4 regions of the Rhizobium sp. CNPSo 3670 genome follow, and region 4 is predicted to be linked to each of the others. Evidence: riboswitches for the same ligand, from Rfam matches in the RefSeq annotation. Region 4 holds a riboswitch; each other region holds the start of a gene.

Region 1 (4,734 bases), on a different contig from region 4:
CGGCACCATCATCACGATCATACCGCTCATGGCCATGGAGATCACGACCATGCCGGGCATGATCACGACCATGCCCATGACGAGAAGGAAATCGAAGGTCTGCATGGGCACGACCATGCGCCGATGGCCGGTCCCTGGTGGCAGAGCAAAAAGGGCCGGCTGACCATCTTCTCGGGTACGGCGCTGATTGCCGCCTATGCCGTCGGCCATCTCGTGCCGGCGATCGCATCCTATGCCTTCATCGTCGCCATCCTGGTCGGCCTGGTGCCGATCGCGCGCCGCGCCGTCATGGCGGCTCTCTCCGGCACGCCGTTTTCGATCGAGATGCTGATGACGATCGCCGCCGTCGGCGCTGTTATCATCAATGCCGGCGAGGAAGCGGCAACGGTCGTATTCCTGTTTCTCGTCGGCGAGTTGCTCGAAGGCGTGGCGGCGGGCAAGGCGCGTGAAAGCATACAATCGCTGACGGCCCTGGTGCCGAAGACTGCGCTGCTCGAAGACAATGGGCAGAAGCGAGAGGTGCCGGCTGAAAGCCTTGCCGTCGGCACGGTTATCATGGTTCGCCCCGGCGATCGCATCTCTGCCGACGGCGTCATCGTATCAGGCGAGAGCGCGATCGACGAGGCTCCGGTGACGGGCGAGAGCACGCCGGTGCGCAAGGGCGTCGACGCCGTGGTCTATGCCGGTACGGTCAATGGCGATGCGGTGCTGAGGGTTCGCGTCACGGCGGCTGCTGCCGACAATACCATCGCCCGCGTCGTCAAGCTGGTGGAAGAAGCGCAGGAATCGAAGGCGCCGACGGAGCGCTTCATCGAGCGGTTTTCGCGCTACTACACGCCGGGTGTGGTCGTCGTTGCCGCGCTGGTCGCGGTCGTTCCGCCGCTGTTCTTCGGCGGCGCGTGGAGTGAGTGGATCTACAAGGGTCTTGCCATCCTGCTGATCGGCTGCCCTTGCGCCCTCGTCATCTCGACGCCGGCGGCGATCGCGGCTTCGCTGTCGGCGGGCGCGAGGCGCGGGCTGCTGATGAAGGGCGGTGCGGTCCTGGAGACGCTCGGCAAGGTGACGATGGTCGCCTTCGACAAGACGGGCACGCTGACGGAAGGCAAGCCTCGGGTGACCGACATCCTTTCCTTTGGATTGGGTGAGGCGCAGCTCCTGTCGCGCGCGGCGGTGCTCGAGCAGGGCTCCAGCCATCCCCTGGCACAGGCGATTCTCCACCGCGCCAAGGCGGACAGCGTGCCCGTGCCACCCGCCTTCGAGCTGGAAGCGCTGCCGGGCAAGGGTGTCACCGGCAAAATCGGCGGCGAGGCAGTTGATCTCTTGTCGCCGCCCGCCGCCCGCGAGCGGGCGGCACTTGACGCGGAACAGGAGGCGCGTATTGCAGGGCTCAATGATGAGGGCAAGAGCGTGTCGGTGCTGCTCGTCAATGGCGCTGCGGCCGGCCTGATCGCCATGCGCGACGAGCCGCGCGAGGACGCCGCGGCCGGGCTCTCGGCGCTCAAATCGGCCGGGGTCAAGGCGATGATGCTGACCGGCGACAACAAGCGGACGGCGGCAGCCGTCGCAGACATGCTCGGCATCGACTGGCGGGGCGAGATGATGCCCGAGGACAAGCAGCGGGTCGTCGGCGAATTGAAGCGCAAGGGCTTCATAGTCGCCAAGGTCGGCGACGGCATCAACGACGCGCCGGCGCTCGCCGCCGCCGACATCGGTATCGCCATGGGCGGCGGCACCGATGTGGCGCTGGAGACGGCCGATGCCGCCGTGCTGCACGGGCGCGTTGGCGACGTGGCGCGAATGATCGCGCTTTCGCAGCGGACGATGCGCAATATCCTCGAGAATATCACCATTGCACTCGGGCTGAAGGCTGTCTTCCTGGTGACCACGATCATCGGGATCACCGGGCTCTGGCCGGCGATTCTCGCCGATACCGGAGCCACCGTGCTGGTTACGATCAACGCGCTCAGGCTGCTCCGCGTAGAGGAATAAATCCTTTCCTCTTCGGAGCGCCGATTAGGGCCGATCCGGAATCGAAAACCGCAGAGCCGGCTACAGGCCGGCTCTCGTCGTTCAGGCCTTCTCCACAGTTCGTTTTGTTTAAGCCTTCATTATCCATGTTTTTCACAGGAACGCAGTAATTTCAAACCTGCCGTAACGCAACGCACAAACCATCCGTTGACGTGAATTTCGATTCGCGTACTATATCTAGTGTTCAAGGTTCCTTCGATTCGTGAGGATCGTGGGCTAAGACGGGAATACGGTGCGTCTCGCCATGAGGGTGGGGCAAGGCCGGAGCTGCCCCCGCAACTGTGAGCGGAGAGCAACTGTCCGATTTCGGGTCACTGGGGCATGATACCTCGGGAAGGCTGGGCAGGTGCTTCGACCCGTGAGCCAGGAGACCTGCCTTGAATGAAACGTCCACGGGCGGGGTGTCCGGAAGGTCGCGTGCATGCAGCGGAATGATCCGCGGCTGTTGCGCTGCCCCGAACGACCGCATGAGCACTTCGGGGTTTGAAGTCATGTCGAGAGCATCAAGGCCGGCGCCCGCGCACATCCTGCGAGGGACCAAGTCAGGCGTTTAAAGCGCCAACCTTGCCAGATCACTATCAAGCATTTCCCCGGACGCCGCATGGCGCCCGATCCCAGTCCTGCGTCCTGAATTCATTGACTTCACGAGGAACATGATGAGCGTTACCGTTTACAGCAAGCCGGCCTGTGTCCAATGCACGGCCACTTACCGCGCCCTCGATCGCCTTGGCGTGGATTATGAGATCGTCGATATTTCCGAGGATGCCGAAGCGCTCGATCGCGTGCGTGGCATGGGCTACATGCAGGTTCCGGTCGTCGTTGCCGGCGAGCAGCATTGGGCGGGCTTCCGCCCCGACATGATCAGCGCGCTCTCCTGACCGGAGAAAAGCGGTGGGGCTGATCGTCTATTATTCCAGCCGATCCGGGAACACCCATCGTTTCGTCGAGAAGCTGGGATTGCGCGCGGCGCGCATCCCCCTCGGCGCTGAGGCCATCCACATTCGCGAACCCTATGTGCTGATCTCGCCTACCTATTGCGGAAACGGCGGTAAAGGGGCCGTGCCCGAGCAGGTGATCCGCTTCCTCAACGAGGCGGAAAACCGCTCCAACATCCGCGGCGTGATTGCTGCGGGCAACAGCAATTTCGGCGAGACCTATGGCCTCGCCGGCGATGTCATCTCGAAGAAGTGCCAGGTGCCGTACCTCTACAGGTTCGAGCTCCTGGGAACTGCCGAGGATATCGCCAATGTCAAAGACGGGATGGGACGATTTTGGACACGGGAACACATCTGACGCGGGACGCGGGCGCAAAACCGCTGAAAGCGGCCGAAACACTCGACTATCATGCACTGAACGCGATGCTGAACCTCTACGACGACGAGGGAAAGATCCAGCTCGACAAGGATCGCATGGCGGCCAGGCAATATTTCCTGCAGCATGTGAACCAGAACACCGTGTTCTTTCACAATCTTCGGGAAAAGCTCGATTACCTCGTCACGGAGGGCTATTACGAGCAGGAGGTTCTCGACCAGTATTCCTTCAATTTCGTCCGCGACCTGTTCGATCAGGCCTATGCCAGGAAATTCCGGTTTCCTACCTTCCTCGGGGCTTTCAAATATTACACCAGCTATACGCTGAAGACCTTCGACGGAAAGCGATATCTCGAGCGCTACGAAGACCGCATCTGCATGGTGGCGCTGGCTTTGGCGCGCGGCGATGAGGCCCTTGCTCGCGACATAGTCGACGAGATCATTTCCGGCCGCTTCCAGCCGGCAACGCCCACCTTCCTCAATGCCGGCAAGAAGCAGCGCGGCGAACTCGTTTCCTGTTTCCTGCTGCGCGTCGAGGACAACATGGAATCGATCGGCCGGTCGATCAATTCGGCGCTGCAGTTGTCGAAACGCGGCGGCGGCGTGGCCCTGTCGCTGACCAATATCCGCGAGGCGGGCGCGCCGATCAAGCAGATCGAAAACCAGTCCTCCGGCATCATCCCCGTCATGAAGCTCCTGGAAGACAGCTTCTCCTATGCCAATCAGCTCGGTGCGCGGCAGGGGGCGGGTGCGGTTTATCTGAACGCCCATCATCCCGATATCATGCGCTTTCTCGACACCAAGCGTGAAAACGCCGATGAGAAAATCCGCATCAAGACGCTGTCGCTCGGCGTTGTCGTGCCCGACATCACCTTCGAACTCGCCAAGAACAATGAGGACATGTACCTGTTCTCGCCCTACGACGTGGAACGGGTCTACGGCGTGCCTTTCACCGAGATTTCGGTGACGGAGAAGTACCGGGAAATGGTGGCGGACGCCCGCATCTCGAAGAAGAAGATCAAGGCGCGCGAATTCTTCCAGGTGATCGCCGAAATCCAGTTCGAAAGCGGCTACCCCTACATCATGTTCGAGGACACGGTGAACCGCTCGAACCCGATTGCCGGGCGCATCTCCATGAGCAACCTATGCTCGGAGATCCTGCAGGTGAGCGAGGCGAGCGACTATTATGACGACCTTTCCTACAAGCATCTCGGCAAGGATATTTCCTGCAATCTCGGCTCCCTGAACATTGCTGCGGCGATGGATTCGACCGACTTCGGCAAGACGATCGAGACCTCGATCCGGGCGCTGACAGCGGTGTCCGATATGAGCCATATCTCCTCAGTTCCTTCGATCGAGAAAGGCAATGACGAGAGCCATGCGATCGGCCTCGGGC
Region 2 (4,734 bases), on a different contig from region 4:
AGCCTTGGCCGATGTCGCAGCCGAGCTGCAGCAGGAAGGCAAGCTGGCCATGCTCCTCGACACCTTCTGCAGTCGTCTTGATGTTCAGGCTTCTGCTGAGGCCAAGCATGGCGCGGACGATTTTTTCCTGCCGTTCGTCATCGCGATAGGTGGCGATGAAGCTCTTGTCGATCTTGATCTTGTCGAAGCGGTAGCGGGCGAGCTGGGCAAGGCTCGAATAGCCCGTGCCGAAATCGTCGAGAGCGATCTGGATGCCGGCCGCATGCAGCTCTTCGAGAATGATGGCGGCGATAGCGGGATCCTGGATCAGCGCGTTTTCGGTGATCTCAATCTCCAAGCGTTGCGGCGGCAGCCGACTTGCTGAAAGGACCTTGAGGATGCGGGAGGCCAGCAGCCTGTCTTCCATCTGCACCGGCGACACATTGAAGGACAACGTGACATGCGCTGGCCAAGTGAGCGCATCGCCGCAGGCCTGCGCAAGGAGATCCTCGAACAGGGCGGTGATCATCCCGGTTTCCTCGGCAATGTCGATGAAAACAGGCGGCGGAATATTGATACCATCCTCGCCGACCCAGCGCGCGAGGGCTTCGAAACCGCAAAGCTGGCCGGTTTTCAAATCAATCAAAGGTTGATAGAAAGGCATGATCGCCTTGTCGGCGATTGCCGCGCGCAGCCTGCTTTCCAGAGAGGCACGTTCCGTTACCTTGTCCTGCATCGAAGCTTCGAAGACGAGATAATGGTTGGGGCCGCGTGATTTGGCCTCATACATGGCGAGATCCGCACGGTGGGCGGCGTCTTCCAGCGGCTCGCTGCCCTCAAGCCAGCGATCGTAGCCGACGCTGGCGCCGACTTCGACGGCAAAGCCATCGATATGGATCGGCCGGGTGACTGCCTGGATCAGCAACTTGGCGAAACGCTCCTCGCGCTCTGCCGTCAGGGAAAAGGCGACGATGATGAATTCGTCACCGCCGAAGCGGTAAACGCAATCCGCGTTGCCAAGCGCGCAGATGCGTCTGGCAACTTCGACCAGCAACACGTCGCCGCCCTTGTGGCCGACGAGATCGTTGACTTTTTTGAAGCCGTCGAGGTCGACGGAGAAGATCGTGACGTTGTCGTCCCATTCCTCGATCTCGCCCTCGTCGCTTCCGACCGGCCGTGAGAGGATTTTGCGCTCGAAGGCGTAGCGGTTCGGCAGCTTGGTCAGATGGTCGTGGGTTGCCGTCCAATCGGCCTTTGCCTGTTCGGTGGCGCGCAGCTCCATTTCCTTGCGCAGGTCGGCGATGCGCAGCACCGAATAGATGAAGCTCATCGCGCCAGCGATGCCGAGAGCCAGCACGAGCTTATCCGCCCCGTACTCGCCGAAACCGGTCATGAAGGAGACGAGGCGGTCGTCGAAGTGCAGCACCGTGCCGAGGATCCAGAGGGTTACTCCGAAAACCACAACCGACACGCATTGCCTTCCGGCCCTGCTTCGGAAAAACGCAGGCATTATCGCATTCTCCATCTCCACCCTCTGCCGGACTATCAGGAAAATCTGAAATGTTCGTTGAAACCATAAGGCGAATTGTTGGAGGTGGCAGCCCGTCCGTTGCGGTGCTGTCGGGACGTCGGCTGCGCTACGGCGTTTCGCTGGTGCTGCTTCGAAGACTAGAGATTGTCCGGATTCAAGACGAGGGGAGCCTCACGAAAGAACGAGGGCGAGCGTGCTGTCGCATCGCTCGCCCTGTCTCGCTCTTCAGGCGGTGACGATCAGCAGCGGAACGCTGACGACCAGACCGACCATAACTAAGGTGAACGTCACGACCCTCATCAAGCGCAGGCGCCGCGTACGCTCCCCACTCCAATCATATGCCATAGCTTCCGTCTCCTTGGGACAAGGAAGTAGTCCCGGTCAGACCCGGTTCAATAGAGATGACGCGATTTGCTTGCGTAAGGCTGGATAGTATGAGGGATGTCTAATTCTCTAGAGGCGCAGCGACCAGCGCTGTCCATTGCTGGTCATCCGAACGACCACCAGCGGCTCGACGTCGACGAGCCAGAAGGAGGGGAGGGGAGCCTGAAGCACATGCGCAATCGCTGTTCTTATAATCGATGCGTGGGTGACGGCTATCACATGACCGCCGAGCGTGGATTGTTCATCCATCCAGCCGGCGACGCGCGTCCGCAGACCGAGAAAACTGTCGCCGCCATGTGGGGCGGCTTCCGGATCGCTCATCCAAGCCATGAGGTTCTCCGGCTCTTCGGTGCCGATTGCCGCAATCGGCCTGCCGGCCCAGCGGCCATTGTCGCAGTCGGCAAGCCGCTGTTCTATTTGAGCGTCGAGACCGAGGGCTGTAGCGGTCTGGCGGGCACGCAAAGCCGGGCTAGTGACGATCCGGTCGGCCCGAGGCAGGGCGGTCATCCGGCCGGCTTCTTCAGCGGCCTTGTCTTCCAGCGGCTCATCCAGCGGGAACAGGGCCTTGCGGCTTGCCGCCGTGGCGCCGTGACAGATCCAGGTGAGGCGGGTATTCACGGTTGTTCCGATCATCGCAATATGGTGGGGACGACCCTTCGACGGCGTCTCGAAGTTTCGTTGACAGTCTCTTCGGCGTCCAGATATAACCGTGCTGTTGCGGGTTTGGAAGCCGGTGGAAATCCGGCGCGGTCGCGCCACTGTGACCAGCGTGTCGAAGTTCTTTACGCTGGAAGTCAGACCCTGCCGCACAACACTCTTTCGACTGAACGCGTCATTCCGGAGGGATACATGTCTGACACCACTTTCGCGCCCGTTGCGGCACCGGCGCCAATCCCTGTAGGGGAAATCCTGCCCTGGGCGGTTTTCGGCGGCCTGCTGATGCTCATCGTTCTTTATTTCGTCGGCACCGAGGAAGGCGCGATGGCGCTGTTCAACGGCATGTATGTGCACGAATTCGTGCATGACGGCCGCCATCTGCTCGGCTTTCCCTGCCACTAAAGCGCATCGCGATCTTTCAGATTCGCTTCTCGCGCTTTAGGTCTTTGTTTACACATGTCGTTGTCGCAAAACCGCTGCACACTTTTGCGCGACATGCTTAGGGGGAATACTGACATGGTTGGAAAGCTTCTGCTTCGCGGCATGCTCGCGGGCCTGATTGCTGGCATCCTCGTTTTCGCTTTCGCCCATATCTTCGGCGAGCCGCTGGTTGATGCGGCAATCGCCTTCGAGGAGGCGAGCGCTGAGGCGGCGGGCGAAGCTGCCGAACCTGAAATCGTCAGCCGGGCCACGCAGGCTGGTCTCGGCCTTTTCACCGGCGTCATGGCCTACAGTATCGCCGTCGGCGGGCTCTTTTCGCTCGCCTTCGCCTTCGTACATGGCCGCTTCAGCAGCCTCTCGGCGCGCGGCACCTCGGCCGTCATCGCCATTGCCGCCTTCGTGGCAGTGGTGCTTGTTCCCGGAATCAAATATCCGGCCACCCCCCCGGCGGTCGGCAATCCCGAAACGATCGGCGTCAGGACCGAGCTGTTCTTCCTGATGATTGTCGTTTCGCTCGCCTCGCTGGTTGCCGCGATCGCGCTGTCGCGCCGCCTTGGCGAGCGCTTCGGTCTCTGGAACGGCGCGATCATCGCCGGCATCGCCTATCTCGTCTTCATCGGCTTCGTGCTTTATCTGTTGCCGCCGATCAACGAGGTGCCCGAGAATTTCTCGGCGATGGTACTCTGGCGGTTCCGCACCACCTCGCTCGGCATGCATGCAATCCTTTGGGCAACGCTCGGTCTGGTTTTCGGAGCGCTGGCAGAAAGGGGTCTTGCCGCCAAGAGTGGACTGCGGCCGGCGTTCCGGTGATGCGGCATATCGGAAGGTTTGCCTTTCTCGGTCTCATCGCGAGCCTGTTGCCAATGTTTATCGGAAATGCTTTCGGCCATGGGAGCAGCTCTGGCGGCTCCGATACCGGGCTCGATATTCCGGCAATTTCCCACGGCGAGATGGCGATCATTTCGGAGTATCGCAGCAGCATCAGCATGCTGGCGTCACGGGCTGCCGATACGAACGAATCGTTCCGGCGTGTCCTGAACTACGCCGAAATCCAGTATTCCTATTGCGTCTGGGGTCGGATGCCCGGCAGCGTGACGGACGAGGAGAGCCCGTTCAACGAATGCGCCCATGCCTATCTCGCGGCGACGAAAGCCGTGCTGCTGGCGATGCGTGAGATGCCGCGGGAGGCAACCGCGGCGGGCGAAATCATCTCGGCCATCGACGCCGAGATGGCGGGTCGCGGGCTTGCCTTTATTACCTGCCAGTTCAGCGGCGAGGCATTCAATACCGCCAATATCGTCAAGCCGAGCTGGAGCAAGGTGCCGCTGCATCCTGCCAGCATGGCGTCTCTGACGGCGTTGGCCGCCATGTTGGGGCTTGCCATCCTGACGCTTCGCCGTTTCCTGCGGCCGAAGGCTCAGTCGTCGGAATAGCGCTGCTCGCGCCACGGATCGCCATACATATGGTAGCCGTTCTTTTCCCAGAAGCCGGCCTCGTCGGCGGCGAGCAACTCGATGCGGCGCAGCCATTTGGCGCTTTTCCAGAAATAAAGATGCGGCACGACGAGGCGCATTGGGCCGCCGTGCTCCGGTGTCAGCGGCAGGCCTTCCCAGGAGGTCGCCAGGATCGCATCCTCGGCGGCGAAATCGGCGAGCGGCAGATTGGTGGTGTAGCCGTCATAGCTCGTCAGCATCACGTAGGCTGCTTCCGGTTTCGGCATGGCGCGATCGAGCAGATCGCGC
Region 3 (4,734 bases), on a different contig from region 4:
GTGAAGGTCGATACCGGCTTTGCCGTCAATTGCAACAATGATCACGGCATTTCGCCTGATGGCACTGAGTTCGTCATCTCGGACAAGACGGAATTCGGCAAGTCGACGATCTATATCCTGCCGGTCGAGGGGGGCACGCCGCGGCTCATCACGCAAAACCGGCCGTCCTATTGGCATGGCTGGTCACCGGATGGCCGCCAGCTCGCCTATTGCGGCATTCGTGACGATCATTTCGACATTTATACGATCTCCGTCGATGGCGGCGTCGAGACGCGGCTGACGCATGGCGAAGGCCGCAACGACGGGCCGGATTATTCCGCCGACGGCCAATGGATCTATTTCAATTCCAGTCGCACCGGGTTGATGCAGATCTGGCGCATCCATCCGGATGGCACAGGCCTCGAACAGGTGACGTCGGACAATCAGGGGAACTGGTTCGCCCATCCGTCGCCCAAAAACGACAAGGTGCTGATCCTGTCCTACGATCCTTCCGTCTTCGACCATCCGCGCGATCTCGACGTGCGGCTGCGGCTGATGGATATGGACGGCGGCAACCTGAAGACGCTGTTCGAGCTTTTCGGCGGGCAGGGCACGATCAACGTGCCCTGCTGGTCACCTGATGGTGACGAGTTTGCCTATGTCAGGTATTTTCCGGCGGCCTAAGCCGCTGCCGCTCGGCGCCGCCTGCGAGCGGCGTCCGCCAGATCTTCCAGCACACTCACCGACATCTCCCAGTCAATGCAGCCATCGGTGATGGACTGGCCGTAGACCAGCGGCTTGCCGGGAACGAGATCCTGGCGGCCGGCAACGAGGCTGCTTTCGATCATCATGCCCTTGATGTGGTGATTGCCCGCGGAGATCTGTCCCGCGACGTCCTTGACAACCCGTGGCTGGTTCATCGGATCTTTGCTGCTGTTGGCATGGCTGGCGTCGATGAGCATGCGCGGGGTGACCCCGAGTTTCAGGCATTCCGCTGTGACGGCTCCGACATCGGCCGCCTCATAATTCGGCCGCTTGCCGCCGCGCAGAATGATGTGGCAGTCTTCATTCCCCTTCGTCGAAGCGATTGCCGCCTGTCCGTCCTTGGTGACGGCCGGGAAGTGGTGCGGCTGCGAAGCGGCCAGGATCGCGTCGATCGCGACGCGAGCGCCTCCGTCGGTGCCGTTCTTGAAGCCGATCGGGCAGGAGAGGCCGGAGGCGAGCTGGCGATGGATCTGGCTCTCGGTCGTGCGGGCGCCGATCGCACCCCAGCTGACGAGATCGGCAATGTATTGCGGTGTGATCGTCTCGAGGAATTCGACACCCGCCGGAAGGCCCATCGCGTTGACGTCGAGCAGCAGGCGCCTGGCAATTCTCAGCCCTTCCTCGATACGGTAGCTGCCATCGAGATGCGGGTCGTTCATCAAGCCCTTCCAGCCGACTGTGGTGCGGGGCTTTTCGAAATAGACGCGCATGACGATTTCCAGATCACTGGAGAAGCGCTGTCGCTGCTCGGCCAGCCGCGCGGCATATTCGCGTGCAGCAACCGGATCGTGGATGGAGCAGGGGCCGATGACGACGATCAGGCGGTCGTCTTCACCCTTGAGAATCTGGTGGATGGCATTGCGGTTGCTGGTCACCGTCTCGCTGACTGAAGCGGTTCGGGGAATTTCCGCGATGATATCGGCGGGTCTGGTCAGCGGGGTGATCTCGAGAATACGCAGATCATTGATGGTGTCGGGCAAGGCATGGCTCCTGTTTGGTCATACCGTGCGGAACAGAAAAGCCGCCAGGTAGACTAGCGGCTGTTCGGGTTGTCGTCGCGTTGAATTCAGTTACGCACAGACCCGCATCCGCTGGAAGCAGCGGTACGAATAAAATCGCGAGGAGGCGTAGGCTGAAGTCGTCGACATTGCGCGTATGTAGCGTCGCGGCCGCTCATTGTCACGCAAAATCTGCGAGGCGAAATCACGGGTTCGCCTCTTTGAGGCTGACGTGCCGACGCTTGCCTCCGTTCCGATTTCCTGAAATAGATGCGCCGTCAGGTGCCCGCCCTCGAGGCGGGAGAATCGGGAATCCGGTGCAAGGCCGGAACGTGCCCAACGCTGTAAGGCCGACGTCTGCCGCTTCATCACGCCACTGGCTTTGCCGGGAAGGCTGCGGCAGATGGATGAAGCCAAGTCAGAAGACCGGCCTGGCGCGATAGACCCAACCCGCGCGGACGGCGGGCGGTTGCGTTGTTGGGGATTTGACGATGCGACCCTTTGATGCGGATGCCCTTTCGGCGGTGTCCGGTTTTTCGCCGGCCGAGCGCGAAGCCGTGTATCACGCGATCATGACGCGGCGTGACGTGCGCAGCCAGTTCCTGCCCGATCCCTTGCCCGACGATGTCGTGGCACGGCTCTTGACTGCCGCCCATCATGCGCCCTCGGTCGGCTTCATGCAGCCGTGGAATTTCGTCCTGGTGAAAAGCGAAGCCGTGCGAGCACGCGTAAGGGATGCCTTTGCGAATGCGAATGAGGAGGCGGCACTGATGTTCGAGGGCGAACGCCGGCAGACCTATCGCTCCCTGAAGCTGGAAGGCATCGTCGAGGCGCCGCTCGGCATATGCGTGACATGCGATCCCACCCGCGGCGGCAGCGTCGTGCTGGGGCGGACGCACAATCCGCGGATGGATTCCTATTCGACCGTTTGCGCTATCCAGAATCTCTGGCTTGCCGCCCGCGCCGAAGGGGTCGGCATCGGCTGGGTCAGCATCTTTCGCGAAGGCGACCTGAAAACAATTCTTGGCATACCGGAGCATATCGAGGTGGTCGCCTGGCTCTGCGCCGGCTTTGTCGACCGTCTTTATGACGAACCGGAACTTTCGGTCAAAGGTTGGCGGCAGCGGCTGCCGCTCGAGGAACTCGTTTTCCACGACGGATGGGGACGCAACGACCCGTAGCAATTACTGCTGCTGTGGTTGCGGCCCCGGCGTCGCCGGATTGGCAAGGTCGATCGAGCCCTGGTCGCCGGCAAGGAATTGCGGGCCGACCTGACGAACCTTGTTCTGCGTGGGGTCGTAGGGACGTTCGGCAACGGATGGCTGCGGCGGGGCTGATGCTGCCGCAGTATCTTTCGTCGGCGGTTTAGTGCGGACCGTCGTTATCGAGCCCTGCTCCGGCGGTTCGCTCAGGGCCTGCTTGCCGCGCATCTCCTCGTAATAGGCGGTGAGATTGCAGGCGCAGGAATTTTTCTCGCCAGGCGCGCGGTTCTTGTAGACAAAAGCGTTCTTCATGGCGCTATAGGGCGCGCCCGTTGCGACCGAGATCATGTTCGAGGAGTCGGTGCTGGTCACGTCGCGATAGAAGAGCTCGGTTTCAATGCCGGGGCACATCTTGGCGCAGGTCTGGGCATCGCGGCCGAAATCCACCGAAGTGGTATTTGAGCTGATCGGGAAGAAGCCACCGTCGCAGCTGCGCACGCAGATGGTGCTGATCGGTGAAAACATTTCGGCCCTCGGCAGGCCGTAACGCAGATCGGTCTCTTCACCGCCGCCGAGCGGAATGAAGGTATCGGTGCGCATCGCCTGTTCCTCGACACTCGGGGCGGGGTCGTCTGCGCTACGCTCGGTCGGGGCATAGAAATTGTCGCTGTTGCAGCCGTTGCGTTCGAGTGCCGCCGTCAATTCTCGGCGCGCGTCGTCAGTGCCGTCGCCCTGGTTGCGCAGTTCGTCGCGGCGCTCCTGGAGATAACGGATATTGTCGATCATCCGGGCTTCGGCGTCAGAGAGTTCGGCGCAAAAATCGGCGTTGTCACTGCCAATCACGACCATGCTGCCGGAAGTGCATCCGTTATTGCGCAGATCGTTGCGGACCTTGCGCAGCTCGAGGTTCTGCTCGGCCATGGCATTTGCATATTGGCGCGCTTCCGGCCCGTTATTGCTACCGATCGATCGTGGCAGGTCGGCAAGGCGACCGCGCAAGTCGTTGCAAATAGCGCTGGTCTGTGCGGCGGCCGGTGATGCCAGCGCAAGCATAAGAGCAAGAGACAGATTTCGGCGTTTCACGGCGTCGTCCGGGAATGAGAAAATGTCGATCGGTCAAAGGTGGCGTCCATCCGCCGTACCTTGTCTCTTAACGTGTTTCTCTTAATAAGCTTGGATGAATTCCTAGCGCATTTTCGAGATTTTAGCCAGAAGATGTGGGTAATCTTCCGTTAGGTAAGTAGAACAGCATTGCACCCGGAGGCGGACACAGCAGCCGTCAACAGCAGTTCCCTTCTTCATACGAATTGTTATTCTTGGCGCTCGTTCCCGCGGGGAGTTGGTTTCACTGAGGATAAAGCGATGCGCTACATGCTGATGCTGCATGCGGACGAAACTGCCGGGAAGTCCATAGCGCCTGAGGACATGGGGCGCTTCATGGAGCAGATGCATGCCTATCAACAAGCGCTGGAGAAGGCGGCAGCATTTGTCTCCAGCAATGCGCTCGTCAGTTCCTCTGAGGCCAGTCTCGTTCGTGCTCAAGGAAACGAGGTCAGCGTTTTGGACGGCCCTTATGCCGATGTTCGCGAACAGTTCGGTGGGTACTTTATCATCGACGTCGCCGATATGGACGAGGCCAACAAATGGGCGGCACGCTGTCCTGCCGCGACCTGGGGAACGGTTGAGGTTCGTCGCATCAGGGATGCGTCGGAATATGCGGGATGACGGTTTCTGGTTCCAGCGTTGCCCGAGGTGTAGCAGAGCGGGTGGCGCGCGAGAGCTATGGACGA
Region 4 (4,734 bases):
CCGCCCGGGCCAATATTCGCCCATCGACTTCAGGCAGCGCCACATTCATGCCGAGGTCGCGCGCCGACAGACCCTGCGACGAAGCCACCCAGGCCTCCCTCGACGAAGCCGACAGGATTGCCTGCAGCACGACGGCGCCATCCGCCTCCAGCACCGTCGGTTGCCGGTCCGCGCCCGGTGCGGAGACTGCAAAGCCCGTTGTGTTGATGACGACATCCGGTTTCAACGCCGAAAACACGCTCTCGAGAACGCCTGTCGAAACGGGATCCTTTAGGCTGTAGGCAAAGACCGGCAGCGGCCGCAGGCCAAGCGCGGCCAGGGCCTCGATCAGCGCCTCGACCGGCCCCGTCTCGCCGCTCTGGACCAGGGCACGGTAGAAGCTGATGGCGACGATGGGGGACGTGGGTTCGAATTCCATCTCTTCTGTCGAGCTTGGTGTCCCACGCTTGACGGACGACGTTGGCGCGACATGCGAACCGACGACCCGCCGCCACTCCTCGACCCCGATCGCCCCTCGCCCCGGCCACCAGATGCCCGCCTTCATCAGCGGCACTGCCGGCGCCGGCTTCTCCGCCCCTGACAGCATCGCCGAAGCATAGGCGAGAAAATCCCGCGCATTGGTGTCGCCGCCTTCGATCAGGTAGGCCCACAGCCCGTTGAGATCGTCGAGGTCAACATTGGAGAAAGGAACCAGCCCGGCATCCGGCTTGGCATCGCCAGGCAATACCGCAATTTTCACGCCATTCCGGGCAGCAACGGCGTGCAGCGCCTCCAGCGCATAATGGAAATAGCTGGCGCCGCCGAGCGCACGCACGACGATCAACTTGGCGTGCCGGGCCGTTCGCTCGACATAGGTATCGACCGACATTGGATGCTTGAGGCTCATCAGATTCGCGAGCCTCAGCGAATGCGGCATCCCTTCACACTCGTGATAGGCGGCAGCAATCGCGGCGAGTTCGGTGTCGGCAGCCGAAAGAAACAGTATATCGCCGGGCGACTGGCCGAGGTCGATCGCCTCCTCGCCGTCGCTGATCGTTCCCTGCTGGGCAAGAAGCAGATGCATCGATTATCCCTGAACGAGCGCTTCGATCGTCTTGCGTACCGCGTCCTCGTTCATTTCATGCAAGCCGATGACGACGAGGCGCGTGCGGCGCGCCTCGTCCGCTGCCCAGGCGCGGTCGAAATACTGGTCGATGCGGCTGCCGACGGCCTGCAGTTGCAGGCGCATGGGCTTGCCCGAGACGTCGATGAAGCCTTTGAGGCGCAGCACATCATGCTCGGCGATGATGCCCTTCAGCTTCTCGACAAAGCCCGTCGGATCGGAAACAGCGCCGAGTTCGACAACGAAGCTTTCGAATTCGTCGTGGTCGTGTGGCGCCCCCTCCTCGTGCTCCAGCTCGTGATGGGACTTGCGGTTGGCGATATCGTCTTCCGTGCCGATGCCGAGGCCGAGCAGCACGCCTGCCGGCACCTCGCCATTCCTGGCTTCGATCATGACCGGCTTGCGGGCAATGCGGGAGGCGACTTCGCTCTTCACGCGGTCAAGGCCATCGCCATCGATCAGGTCGGTCTTGTTGAGCACGATGAGATCGGCGCATGTGAGCTGGTCTTCGAACAGCTCCTCGATCGGGCTCTCATGATCGAGCGAGTCGTCCTCGCTGCGCGCCGCCTCGACTGCATCATGGTCGTCGGCGAAACGGCCGGCGGCAACGGCCGCACTGTCGACGACCGTAATGACGCCGTCGACGGTCACCTGGGTGCGGATATCAGGCCAGTTGAAGGCGGCGACCAGCGGCTGCGGCAGGGCGAGGCCGGAGGTTTCGATGACGATATGGTCGGGCCGCTGTTCGCGCTCCAGCAGCTTCGTCATCGTTGGAATGAAATCGTCGGCGACGGTGCAGCAGATGCAGCCATTGGTGAGCTCGATAATGTCGTCCTCGCTGCAATTCTCCGCGCCGCAGCCCTTCAGGACCTCGCCATCGACACCGAGATCGCCGAACTCGTTGATGATAAGCGCAATCTTTTTGCCGCCGGAATTGGTGAGCAGGTTGCGGATCATCGTCGTCTTGCCGGCGCCGAGGAAGCCGGTGATGACGGTTGCGGGGATTTTCTGCTGGTTCATGGAACTTCAACCCTTCATTTTCAGCGGCAGACCGGCCGCGATGAAATAGACCTCGTCGGCCTTCGCCGCGATTGTTTGGTGCAGCCGTCCGGCATGATCGCGAAAATCGCGCGCCATGCGATTGTCAGGCACGATGCCGAGACCAACCTCGTTGGAAACGAAGACGAGTTGCGCCTTGGCGCCGGGGAGGAAATCGGCGAGCGCGGCAAATTCCACAGCCATCTCGCGCTCCGCCATCATCAGGTTGGTCACCCAGAGCGTCAGGCAATCGACAAGCACAATGCGTCCCTCGCCATCGATGGCGGCAAGCACGCCGAAAAGATCGAGCGGCTCCTCATGCGTCATCCAGGAAGGGCCGCGATCGGTCCTGTGCTGGGCAATACGCTTCTGCATCTCCTCGTCCCAGGCACGGCCGGTGGCGAGATAGTGGCGCTCGAGGCCGCTTGCCATAACGAGATTTTCGGCGAAACGGGATTTGCCGGAGCGTGCCCCGCCGAGGATGAGCGTGGTGGTCATGCCCGAATATTCCTCTGAGGAGGCGTGCCGCTGCAGCTTGTTCTAGTTTTAACTTTATGAGCCACGGTAGCCAAAACTTTGCTTGGGAAAGCCGCGCCACCCCATTCACTTCCCTCATTCCTGTGCTTGTCACAGGAATCCAGCGTGCCCAAGTCCTTGGGCACGGAAGGCTCATTCGTTGCCTGCGCATAATTAATCACGGCGCGGACGGGCCGTGGCCGGATTCCTGTGACAAGCACAGGAATGAGGGAGGAAAGGAAGGCGCGTAATACGCAGACATAACCTGAAGGCGACGAACCGGCACCTCTCATACGCACCACCAGAGGCGGCGCTAGCTTCGTTCTTTCAGCCAAAACAACCTCCGTGCTGGCAGCGGGTCTCTTGCCCAGGTTTGGGCTGTTCGCCCGGCACGGAAGGCAGGTCTCCTGGCTCGTGGTTATCGGCGGCGATCGGGGGCGAACCGGAAGCCCGGTCGCCCCTGATCGTGCCAGCGGATCTGCCTCGCCTTCCCGGCTGCCTCGGTGAAAAGGTGGACGATTCGTAGAGTTAGAGGCGTCCGACCCCGGTTGATCACCATGCATTTCCAGTGGCTTTTCCGGCATGTCGCCCATCCCGCCCGCCTGCACTATTGCGGTTAGGCCGGAAGAGGTCCGATGCCGGATGGAAGACCCTGACCGCTCTACAGTCGCGGGGTCGGCTGTGATGAAGGCGCCCGATGTGGGTCCGCCCCGTCACATTCCCTTTTCATCCGGAAGGCGAAATGCCGATCCGGAACCATCCGTTATTCCTCAGATGGTTAGGCAAGCCGGCGGGTGAAGTCAACCGACCTTCGCCACCGCCTTCCCGCTGGACTGCGCGAAAGGCCGGCCAACACCACTGACCCCACCGGAAATATCGTCTTTTATCAGCGGCTTACGTCATGAATATTTGATGTGACCGTCGGCTTTTCGCCGCAATTGCGTTGCAAGGCGACTGCACCCCCGCCCTTGACCCGGCCTCTCCTCGCCTAGTTGTCTAGCCATGCTTATGAAATTGGATCGGCGCCGCCTGAGCGCGCTGCGTGTTTTCTTCGATCCGGGGCGACTGCGCGCCCTGACGCGCCGCAGCGAAGTCGGCCTGTCCCTGGCCGGCGCCGTCGTCGGCATCGCCTCGGGCCTTGCCGTGACCGGCATGAGCTATGTCTCCAGCGAACTGCACCAGCTTGTTTTCGGCATCGCCGACAGCGAACGGCTGAGCGCGTCGGTAATCCAGGACAAGATGCTGCTGCTCACCGCCCCCGTCATAGGCGGCGCCCTGCTCGGCCTGCTGCTCCTGGTGCTCGCCAAACGGCGCAAGAAACCCATGGTCGACCCGATCGAGGCGAATGCTCTGCATGGCGGCCGCCTCTCCCTCACCGATAGCATCATCGTTGCCGTACAGAACCTGATCTCCAACGGCTTCGGCGCCTCCGTCGGCCTGGAGGCCGGCTATACCCAGCTCGCCGCCGGCATTGCCTCCAAATTCGGCCTGAAGCTGCAGCTGCGCCGCTCGGACCTGCGCATCCTCGTCGGTTGCGGCGCGGCCGGCGCCATTGCCGCCGCCTTCAACGCGCCGCTGACGGGCGGCTTCTACGCCTTCGAGCTGATCATCGGCACCTACACCATCGTATCGTTAACCCCGGTTGTGGTCTCTGCCCTCGTTTCGACCCTCATCGCAAGGCTGCTTGCCGAGGGCGATTTCACCATCGATATCGGCAGCTTCGGCTCGGTCGTGCCGGCCGATTATGTCCCGGCGCTGCTGCTCGGCGTCTTCTGCGCCGGCGTTGGCATTCTCCTCATGCAGGGCGTGGCCTTCATTGAGGAGGTGGCGCGCAAAAGCTCGATCGCTCCGCCCTTTCGCCCGGCGCTCGGCGGCATCATCGTCGGGCTTCTCGCGATGATCTCGCCGCAGGTCCTTTCGGCCGGCCACGGGGCGCTGCATCTCAACTTGTCCCGCGACGTGGCGATCCCGGCGCTGATCGGTCTCTTTCTCCTGAAATCGCTGGCTTCGGCAATCTCGATCGGTTCTGGCTTCAGGGGTGGTCTGTTCTTCGCCTCGCTGTTCATGGGCGCCCTGCT

Evidence for each region. Region 4 has a riboswitch for cobalamin ahead of cobU (bifunctional adenosylcobinamide kinase/adenosylcobinamide-phosphate guanylyltransferase). Riboswitches for the same ligand answer to the same signal wherever they lie in the genome.
Region 1: it holds a riboswitch for cobalamin, as region 4 does, so the genes downstream of both, nrdH (glutaredoxin-like protein NrdH) here and cobU (bifunctional adenosylcobinamide kinase/adenosylcobinamide-phosphate guanylyltransferase) in region 4, are expected to answer to the same signal.
Region 2: it holds a riboswitch for cobalamin, as region 4 does, so the genes downstream of both, AC13QO_RS23915 (CbtB domain-containing protein) here and cobU (bifunctional adenosylcobinamide kinase/adenosylcobinamide-phosphate guanylyltransferase) in region 4, are expected to answer to the same signal.
Region 3: it holds a riboswitch for cobalamin, as region 4 does, so the genes downstream of both, bluB (5,6-dimethylbenzimidazole synthase) here and cobU (bifunctional adenosylcobinamide kinase/adenosylcobinamide-phosphate guanylyltransferase) in region 4, are expected to answer to the same signal.

The regions. Positions count from the first base shown of each region.
Region 1 covers NZ_JBXSOL010000048.1:6,698-11,431, reverse strand. The annotation lists gene AC13QO_RS27660 (heavy metal translocating P-type ATPase) at 1-1,989, shown strand, start outside; cobalamin riboswitch at 2,199-2,422, shown strand; gene nrdH (glutaredoxin-like protein NrdH) at 2,685-2,906, shown strand; gene nrdI (class Ib ribonucleoside-diphosphate reductase assembly flavoprotein NrdI) at 2,920-3,321, shown strand; gene nrdE (class 1b ribonucleoside-diphosphate reductase subunit alpha) at 3,300-4,734, shown strand, end outside.
Region 2 covers NZ_JBXSOL010000028.1:21,497-26,230, reverse strand. The annotation lists gene AC13QO_RS23925 (putative bifunctional diguanylate cyclase/phosphodiesterase) at 1-1,489, opposite strand, end outside; gene AC13QO_RS23920 (histidine phosphatase family protein) at 1,964-2,512, opposite strand; adenosylcobalamin (AdoCbl) riboswitch at 2,591-2,741, shown strand; gene AC13QO_RS23915 (CbtB domain-containing protein) at 2,744-2,953, shown strand; gene AC13QO_RS23910 (CbtA family protein) at 3,068-3,802, shown strand; gene AC13QO_RS23905 (hypothetical protein) at 3,856-4,425, shown strand; gene AC13QO_RS23900 (sulfite oxidase-like oxidoreductase) at 4,410-4,734, opposite strand, start outside.
Region 3 covers NZ_JBXSOL010000004.1:224,485-229,218, reverse strand. The annotation lists gene AC13QO_RS05840 (TolB family protein) at 1-663, shown strand, start outside; gene AC13QO_RS05835 (3-deoxy-7-phosphoheptulonate synthase) at 660-1,724, opposite strand; cobalamin riboswitch at 2,006-2,191, shown strand; gene bluB (5,6-dimethylbenzimidazole synthase) at 2,234-2,923, shown strand; gene AC13QO_RS05825 (DUF2865 domain-containing protein) at 2,927-4,027, opposite strand; gene AC13QO_RS05820 (YciI family protein) at 4,307-4,669, shown strand; gene AC13QO_RS05815 (RNA polymerase sigma factor) at 4,666-4,734, shown strand, end outside.
Region 4 covers NZ_JBXSOL010000016.1:74,300-79,033, reverse strand. The annotation lists gene cobN (cobaltochelatase subunit CobN) at 1-1,063, opposite strand, end outside; gene cobW (cobalamin biosynthesis protein CobW) at 1,067-2,122, opposite strand; gene cobU (bifunctional adenosylcobinamide kinase/adenosylcobinamide-phosphate guanylyltransferase) at 2,129-2,638, opposite strand; cobalamin riboswitch at 3,037-3,432, opposite strand; gene AC13QO_RS18190 (chloride channel protein) at 3,659-4,734, shown strand, end outside.